DNA from 4 places in the Serratia sp. NPDC087055 genome. Region 3 is predicted to be linked to each of the others. Evidence: predicted binding sites of a transcription regulator. Region 3 holds the regulator's gene; each other region holds the start of a gene.
The links. Region 3 encodes LexA, which represses DNA repair genes until DNA is damaged. Its sites were predicted from a motif close to TNCTGTATGTACATACAGNA; they were not measured.
Positions count from the first base shown of each region.

Region 1 (2,205 bases), on a different contig from region 3:
CGCCGTAGCTGAAACCTTGTACAGCAGGTGAGAGGATATCGCGCAGGCGAATTGCAAATTTCTTCTTGCGATTAACGTCATTTAAACACCCTGTGCAGGGTTTGACAGACAGACTGCACAACGGTGGATGATGGTAGTGAAGCATATGACAGGCATCGGGTCTTCGCTTGGAACGAACCCTTACACATTGACGTTGGCTAGGGTGTGGCAAGTGCAGGGAAGAAAATAAGAGAGACAATAATAATGGCAGACAATAAGAAACGCCCGGGTAAAGATCTCGACCGTATCGACCGCAATATCCTGAACGAGCTGCAGAAGGATGGGCGTATTTCGAACGTTGAGCTTTCGAAGCGCGTGGGGTTATCTCCAACACCATGTTTAGAACGCGTGCGCCGCCTCGAGCGCCAGGGTTTTATTCATGGCTATACCGCTTTGCTCAACCCGCATTATCTGGATGCGTCACTGTTGGTCTTCGTGGAAATCACGTTGAACCGCGGCGCGCCAGATGTGTTTGAGCAATTCAACTCAGCAGTGCAGAAGCTTGAAGAAATTCAGGAGTGTCATCTGGTGTCTGGTGATTTCGACTATCTGTTGAAAACCCGTGTACCGGATATGTCTGCTTACCGTAAATTGCTCGGTGAAACCTTGCTGCGTTTGCCGGGGGTTAACGACACCCGTACCTACGTAGTCATGGAAGAAGTGAAACAGAGTAACCGTCTGGTTATCAAAACACGGTAGGGTGCAGGTGCAAAACCTGATTAAATTGGTTACACTCCTGTTTATTCATACAGTTTCGGCGCCGGGGAAGCTTCTCGGCGCTGTTGCTATGTCAGCTAACAGGAACCTGGAGAGCCTTTCTTGAGCCAGGAATATACAGAAGATAAAGAAGTTACCTTGAGAAAACTCAGCAGCGGTCGCCGTTTGCTCGAAGCTGTGTTGATCGTGGTGGCCATTTTTGCCATTTACCTCATGGCTGCCTTGGTCAGTTTTAATCCATCTGACCCAAGCTGGTCGCAGACCGCGTGGCATGAGCCGATTCATAACCTGGGCGGTGGCGTCGGGGCCTGGATGGCCGACACGCTGTTCTTCACCTTCGGGGTACTCGCCTATGCGATACCACCGATCATGCTCATGTTGTGCTGGGCGGCTTACCGTCAGCGCGGCAACGGCGAATACATCGACTATTTTGCGCTTTCATTGCGCCTGATCGGCACGTTGGCGCTGGTGCTCACCTCGTGTGGCCTGGCGGCATTGAATGTCGACGATCTCTATTACTTCGCTTCCGGCGGCGTTATCGGCAGTTTGCTGAGCAATGCCATGCTGCCGTGGTTCAACGGCATCGGTGCAACCTTAGGGCTGCTGTGCGTCTGGGCTGCGGGGCTTACGTTGTTTACCGGTTGGTCTTGGCTGGTGATCGCCGAAAGAATCGGCGGCGCGGTGCTGGGTACGGCGACCTTTATGACTAACCGATCACGCCGTGAAGACCGTTATCACGACGACGATGATCGTTATGTCGAAGAACATGCCGAACCTGCACAGAAAGAAGCCGCGCTTGCTGTGGGCGCGACTGCGGCGGCGGCCAATGCGGCGGAAGACGACGTGTTGTTCTCTGCGCCTTCCGTAGCGGAAACCGCCAAGTTGGCGGCAGAAGCAGAAGATGCACAGGATCCCTTACTCAGCGGCTTGCGGGCTAATGATGACGATCCTGCTGATGCCGTACCCGTTGCACCAGCGGTAGCCAGTACGCCGGTTACTGCGGCTCCTGTCGTAGCACAGGCACCGTCGGTTACCGTGGCACCGGCTGCACCCGCATCGGTGAATCAACACCCAATGAGCAGGGTAGAGGAAAACGCGCCACCGCCATTGTATTCGTTCGAGATCCCTGAAGAGACACCGGCGCCGACGTTGACGCGTTCGGCGGATCCTTACCAGGACGAGGATAATGAACCGCGCTTGGGCAACTGGGATGTTCCGGCTGCATCACCGGCGCACGAACGTTCCCCGTTCGATTTTTCTGCCGCCCAGCGTGATAGCGCAGACATCAGTGCTCCGGCTGGTTTCAGTGCCGTTGAACCTGCCGTTACGCCGTTTGGTAGCGTGAAACCTCAGGCTCCTGTCGCTGCAACTGCGGTAGCGGGTGCTGTCGCCGCCAATACGTTTATGCCGGCATTTACCGCTACCAGTGAGGCTAACTCGCAGGTGAAA
Region 1 covers NZ_JBJDOG010000001.1:2,001,676-2,003,880, reverse strand. The annotation lists gene lrp (leucine-responsive transcriptional regulator Lrp) at 244-738, shown strand; gene ACI2J2_RS09540 (DNA translocase FtsK 4TM domain-containing protein) at 859-2,205, shown strand, end outside.
Region 1: the regulator LexA is predicted to act here: its motif matches at 774-793, upstream of ACI2J2_RS09540 (DNA translocase FtsK 4TM domain-containing protein).

Region 2 (2,205 bases), on a different contig from region 3:
AAATGCATGGAATTTTTTATTTTCAAGCCAAATAGATTTAAACTCGGAATACCTTTCCGAATTTAAATTTATAGTGACATTAGAAATACATAGGGAAATGCTTGAATTATCTAAAAAAAACGAAAAGGAGTCATTATATTCCTATTACATACATCAAATAGGATTTTTGGAAAAACCAATTGCATATTTTGGCTTCCATGATCCTGATATCCCCGATGATGAACAAAGAGTTGCGGGTTTTGGTGAGGGCGGATTTTCATCCATTCATGAAAGTGAATTCCTAGAGGAAAACAAAAAATTGATAAAAAACAGTAAAAGAGGAGTTTACTATGGCAACGAGGCAGATTTATTCATAGCATCAAGAGCCAATGGGAAGCAGTTCATACTAACGGAAGACAACAAAAAAAACGGACCACTTTCAAAGGTAAGTAATATTATTAACGTATCACAATCAAAACCTATGACAATGAATGAATTCAAAGCCACCCTTGATGATAAAACATAATTCCATACCAATAGTGAATCTCATCATAATATATAACCGGCATAGATATAGCATTAGATATTATCTATCCAATAAAAAGTAACAATTCCAGCATCATTAATAAAACAGATATGTTATATCTATTAGGAAGGGATAAACAACTTAACATGAAAAGATACGAATATATAAACTCAATCGCAAGAGGTGGAGCTCCTCTTAGTGAGGAGTTGTTAGATGCAATTTTTAATTTTACTCTGCTTTTTTCTATGGCAGAACATCGCTTAATGCGTGAAAATGCTAGAACTGGGTTAGCTGGTATTTATGCTAAACGTTTTGTAAGGGGGGCAAATCTTGAGCAAGAAATACGAAAAGTATACAATTATTTTACGAATAGGTATACCGTAGGCGCCTCCCACAAATACAACCTAGATGATCTTTGTCATCACGATAAGAAATCACGTGTTTTCATTGAGCAAACAATACAAAAACAGAATCCTAATGAGCATGAAGTAGCAGAATGTGTCTTCAGAATAATAATTAGGCTCAGGCATAACCTTTTTCACGGGAGAAAATGGACATACAACATTCAGGGTCAGGAGGAAAATTTGTTATCGGCTTGTTACTTGCTCCATAGAATACTCAAAAATATTAATCGATGAAATTATTGGAAGCATCATATCGATGACCTCCTTTGCATACTAAATCTTTTCCGAGAGGATTATCTTGCTCAACAAAGGGATAGCTTTAGATCGTTCTATCCCTCCCTTTCTTTATGGTTGCAACGTCTAAAACGTGATTATACTGTATATAAAAACAGCATAGAGAAATGCACCATAAAACACTTTGTTCCAACACCAACACCCGAGAAACAACTCACTCCGTTCTACTCCGACAAAGTCCCAGCAGGCTTCCCCAGCCCTGCTCAAGACTGCGTGCACGCGCGGATCGACCTCAACGAGTACTGCATAAGTCACCCATCGGCGACCTACTTTTTGATCGCGTCAGGAGAAAGCATGATCGAAGCCGGGATCACTGACGGCTCTATGCTTGTTGTCGTTCGGAGCGTTAGCGCATGTCACGGTGACATCGTGATCGCCAGCATCGCGGGTGAATTCACCGTTAAGCGCTTATGCCTGCATCCGGTCGCTCAGCTTGAGCCCATGAACCCGAAATTCAGCCCTATTCCCCTTCCTGACGGCGGCGAAGATCTGGATATCGTTGGGGTAGTCATTTCAACGTTCACGAGGCTGAAATAATGTATGCCCTGGCCGATGTAAACAGCTTCTATGCGAGTTGTGAAACACTGTTGCCCCCTGGCCTACGAGACCGCCCGTGGTTGCTCTGTCAAATAACGATCTGAGTGATCGGCACTGTAAGTTGGAGATGAGGGGGCGGCAGCAGTAGACTGCGACCGCATTTAAAAAGGTGTGATGACGTGAGTGTTTAATTAACTAGCCTGTACGGGCGGTAGAAATCTTCTGAGTGTTGCACACAAGTCGCGAGCACTTGCCTCATCTCGAAGCATCCGAGTAAGCCATGCCTCAAAGGCAGCCAATCTTGTCTGCTTCAAGTGCTGAGCTGCAAGGGCAAGTAACCCTTTGTTGTCATAAATGGTTAATAAGGTAGGCAAATCCCTATTCTCCAAAGCATCTAGGATCTTTTGATTCGCGACTGCTGCAATACCGTTGATGTCCAAAGCAGAGGTTTGGGTCTCGTACTCT
Region 2 covers NZ_JBJDOG010000001.1:1,676,323-1,678,527, forward strand. The annotation lists gene ACI2J2_RS07900 (hypothetical protein) at 1-505, shown strand, start outside; gene ACI2J2_RS07905 (hypothetical protein) at 652-1,143, shown strand; gene umuD (translesion error-prone DNA polymerase V autoproteolytic subunit) at 1,318-1,740, shown strand; gene ACI2J2_RS07915 (AAA family ATPase) at 1,932-2,205, opposite strand, start outside.
Region 2: the regulator LexA is predicted to act here: its motif matches at 1,284-1,303, upstream of umuD (translesion error-prone DNA polymerase V autoproteolytic subunit).

Region 3 (2,205 bases):
ATGACTTACCTCTGTGAAAGGCACTAAAAAACATGGCAAACCAAGCAACCGGCCTGACCCGTATTATTAAAGCCGCCGGCTACTCTTATAAAGGCTTTTCCGCTGCCTGGCAGCATGAAGCGGCGTTCCGCCAAGAACTGGTCGCCACCGTGCTGGCTATCATACTGGCGATTTGGCTGGACGTGGGTGCGATAGCGCGCATTTTATTGATCGGATCGGTGCTGCTGGTGATGATCGTCGAGATGCTCAACAGCGCGATAGAAGCGATTGTCGATCGGGTTGGCACTGAACATCATGAGCTTTCGGGCCGGTCCAAGGATATGGGGTCGGCAGCAGTTTCACTGGCGATTATTTTGGCGTTGTTTGTCTGGGGCTCGGTGCTCTGGCAACACTTTGCCTGAATGGGGTGGCCCTGTTGCGACGTGGGTCGCTAATCCCTGATTTTTATTCATTCTTCGGTTCCCAAGCCGCACTTACCTGTATATACTCACAGCAAGACTGTATAAACAAACAGGGGGCGGAATGAAAGCACTAACTACCAGACAGCAAGAGGTCTATGATCTGATTCGCGATCATATTTCGTCCACTGGCATGCCGCCAACGCGCGCCGAAATCGCCATGCGTCTGGGGTTCCGCTCGCCAAATGCTGCAGAAGAACACCTGAAAGCATTGGCGCGTAAAGGCGTCATCGAGATCGTCTCTGGTGCATCGCGCGGCATTCGTTTGCTGATGGAAGATGAAGAAGGTTTACCGTTGATCGGCCGTGTTGCCGCCGGTGAGCCACTGTTGGCGCAGCAGCATATCGAAGGGCACTACAAAGTGGATCCTTCCTTGTTCAAGCCAAGTGCGGATTTCTTGCTGCGGGTCAACGGTATGTCGATGCGTGATATCGGTATTCTCGACGGCGATCTGCTGGCGGTACATAAAACTCAGGACGTGCGTAACGGCCAGGTCGTTGTGGCGCGTATTGAAGACGAGGTTACAGTTAAGCGTCTGAAAAAACACGGAAATGTTGTTGAGTTATTGCCGGAAAACAGCGAGTTCCAACCGATTGTGGTTGATCTGCGCCAGCAGAATTTCACCATTGAAGGCCTGGCGGTCGGTGTGATCCGCAATGGCGACTGGGTTTAATCCTCACGCCTACACATCGTCCTCTGATTTAAGTCGCCCCAGTTCTGGGGCGATGTCATATCTGATTCACTATATACCCTATAGCTTTCAAGTTGCAGCTAGGCGGCCAACTCGCTCATCCCCAGGCGCTTACTCAGGTAAGTAACTGGGGAGAGCGAGTGCAGATAACAACGCTGCAACTTGAAAGATGACGGGTATACACGGGAACATTCCACTATGCGCCTGCTTTCCGCCTTCACCAGCGATACCGATAAAGCCTTGTGGCGCCTCGCGCTACCGATGATCTTTTCCAATATCACCGTGCCACTGCTTGGGTTGGTCGATACCGCAGTGATAGGTCACCTCGACAGCTCTGTTTATTTGGGGGGCGTGGCGGTCGGGGCGATGGCGACCAGCTTCCTGTTTATGTTGTTGCTGTTTTTGCGCATGAGTACCACCGGTTTGACGGCACAGGCGCTGGGCGCACAAAACCCACAGGGATTGGCACGTGCCTTTATGCAGCCGCTGTTGCTGGCAGTATTGGCCGGCGTCGTTATCGTGTTGCTGCGCCATCCGTTGATCGATCTGGCGCTGCAGATTGTTGGCGGTGACGATGCGGTGCTGAAGCAAGCACGATTGTTCCTTGAGATCCGTTGGCTGAGCGCACCGGCAGCGCTGGCAAATATGGTGATCTTGGGTTGGTTGCTTGGCGTGCAATACGTGCGGGCGCCGGTCATTCTGCTGATAGTCGGTAATGTGTTGAATATCGTTCTGGATATCTGGTTGGTCATGGGGCTGGGCTGGAATGTGCAAGGTGCCGCGACGGCGACCGCCGTCTCTGAGTACGCTACGCTGCTGCTGGGTTTATGGCTGTCCTGGCGAGTGATGCGCATACGCGGTATTTCTGTTCCGATGTTGCGCCATGCCTGGCGCGGTAATCTGCGGCGTTTGCTTGCGTTGAACCGCGATATCATGTTGCGTTCATTGTTGCTGCAATTGTGCTTTGCATCCTTGACTATCTTCGGCGCCAGGCTTGGCGGTGACGTAGTGGCAGTAAACGCGGTACTGATGAATTTGCTGACCTTTACCGCCTAT
Region 3 covers NZ_JBJDOG010000003.1:380,393-382,597, reverse strand. The annotation lists gene ACI2J2_RS18000 (diacylglycerol kinase) at 33-401, shown strand; gene lexA (transcriptional repressor LexA) at 523-1,131, shown strand; gene dinF (MATE family efflux transporter DinF) at 1,348-2,205, shown strand, end outside.

Region 4 (2,205 bases), on a different contig from region 3:
CCATATTTTGCAGCTCTTTGGTTAGGCGTCTTCCGATACCCCAGACTTCCATCACCGGCACTTTCGCCATTAATTTTCGCTGCCGCTCCCGATTGGAAAGATCAACCACACCGCGGGTTTGTTCCCATTTTTTCGCTGCGAAGTTCGCCAGTTTTGCCAGCGTCTTGGTCTGGGCAATACCGACACCGACGGTGAGGCCGGTACATTGCAAAACGCGGTCGCGAACCTGGTGCCCGAACGTTGTCAAATCGACACAATTTTGTACGCCGGCAAGATCAAGGAAGCTTTCGTCAATGGAGTAAATTTCAACACGGGGGGCCATTTCTTCGAGCACGGCCATCACTCGCATCGACATATCGGCGTACAGCTCATAGTTGCTGCTGAATGCGATACCGCCTGCACGTTCAAAATCATGCTTTATTTTGAAGTAGGGCGCACCTGTTTTCAGGCCCAGGGCTTTAGCCTCTTTACTCTGCGCCACCACACAGCCGTCGTTGTTAGACAGCACAACAACGGGCCGCCCACGGAGGTCTGGGCGCCACAGTATTTCACAGCTCGCATAAAAACTGTTCACGTCGGCCAGGGCGTACATTATTTCAGCCTCGTGATGGTTGAAACGACCACGCCGACGATATTCTGCTCGTCGTTGTCATCCCGCAGCGGTATTGGCCGGAACTTCGGATTCATCGGCTCAAGCTGCGCGACAGGATGCAGACACAGGCGCTTAACGGTGAACTCGCCTGCGATGCTGGCGATCACGATATCGCCGTGGCAGGCGCCAATGCTTCGATCAACCACCAGCATGGATCCGTCGGTGATCCCGGCTTCGATCATGCTTTCTCCGGAAGCGATCAGAAAGTACGTCGCCGAAGGGTGGCTAATGCAGTATTCGTTGAGGTCAATCCGTGCGTGTATGTAGTCTTGCGCGGGGCTGGGAAAGCCAGCCGGGACATTATCGGCGTAAAGCGGAATGCGCTGTTTCTCTGGGGTTGGTGTGGGTAAAAAGTGTTTCATGGTGCATTTCTCTATACTGTTTTTATATACAGTATAATCGAATTTTAGCCATTACAACCATAAAGAAAGTCAGGGGCGAGACGATCGTCAGTTATCCCCTTGTTGGGCAAGATGATCCTCTCGGAAAAGTTTTAGGGGGTGGCTCACAAGCGCCAGTGTCCGTGCGTTTTTACGCTCAGAAACGTTTTTTATCTGTCGGGACACACAAAACCGGGCAGGATACTCTCAGTCACTCATGATCATAATGGGGTACCTGCCTGATGATACGTACCTGCCTGCGTGCAGCCCTCTTGCTTTGCCTGACGCCTTTTACCGCTAACGCCGTTGAGTGCTGTATTTTCTTGCAGCAGCCGCAGTTGTCACAGGTAAAAGCACAGACTCAGGGGGATGCCAACTATCAACGCCTGATACGTGATGCTGACAGTGCACTGCGAAAGCCGTTGCTCAGCGTCACTGATAAAGGCCTGACCCCGCCGAGCGGAGACAGGCATGACTACCTGAGCCTGGGGGCCTATTGGTGGCCGGATGCGAGTAAACCCAATGGGTTGCCTTGGGTTCGTCGCGATGGGCAGGTGAACCCGGCCAGTAAAAATGAACAGAGTGATGGCGTGCGGCTGGCAGAGTTCACCCAGCGGGTACAAACACTGGCATTGGCGGGGTATTTCTCCGGCCAGCAACGTTACAGCGATCGGGCGATTAGGCTGATCCGTACCTGGTTCATCGATCCATCAACGCGGATGAACCCAAACCTCAACTACGCTCAGGGTATTCCGGGCCGCGACAGCGGGCGCGGTAATGGCATTCTCGATGGGCGCTATTTTGCCATTCGCATTGTCGACAGCCTGTTATTGCTGCAACAGACTCCGGGGTGGACGGCGCAAGATGAAAGCCAGATGCGGCAATGGTTTGCCCGTTACCTCGACTGGTTGTTACACAGCCCAGCCGGTAAACAGGAGGGCGCCGCAAAGAATAATCACGGCAGTTGGTATACCGTGCAGGTAGCGGGCATTGCTGCCTGGCTCGGGCGTGACGACGTGGTGCGTGATATGGCCGTTTTGATGCAGCATAAGCTGGATGTGCAGCTTGCCGTCAACGGGACGCAACCGCAGGAACTGCTGCGTACTCGTTCGTTTCACTACAGTTACTTTAATCTGCAAGCCTTGGTCCTGATGGCGGGTTTGGCACAGCGAC
Region 4 covers NZ_JBJDOG010000001.1:976,457-978,661, forward strand. The annotation lists gene umuC (translesion error-prone DNA polymerase V subunit UmuC) at 1-592, opposite strand, end outside; gene umuD (translesion error-prone DNA polymerase V autoproteolytic subunit) at 592-1,014, opposite strand; gene ACI2J2_RS04730 (alginate lyase family protein) at 1,278-2,205, shown strand, end outside.
Region 4: the regulator LexA is predicted to act here: its motif matches at 1,029-1,048, upstream of umuD (translesion error-prone DNA polymerase V autoproteolytic subunit).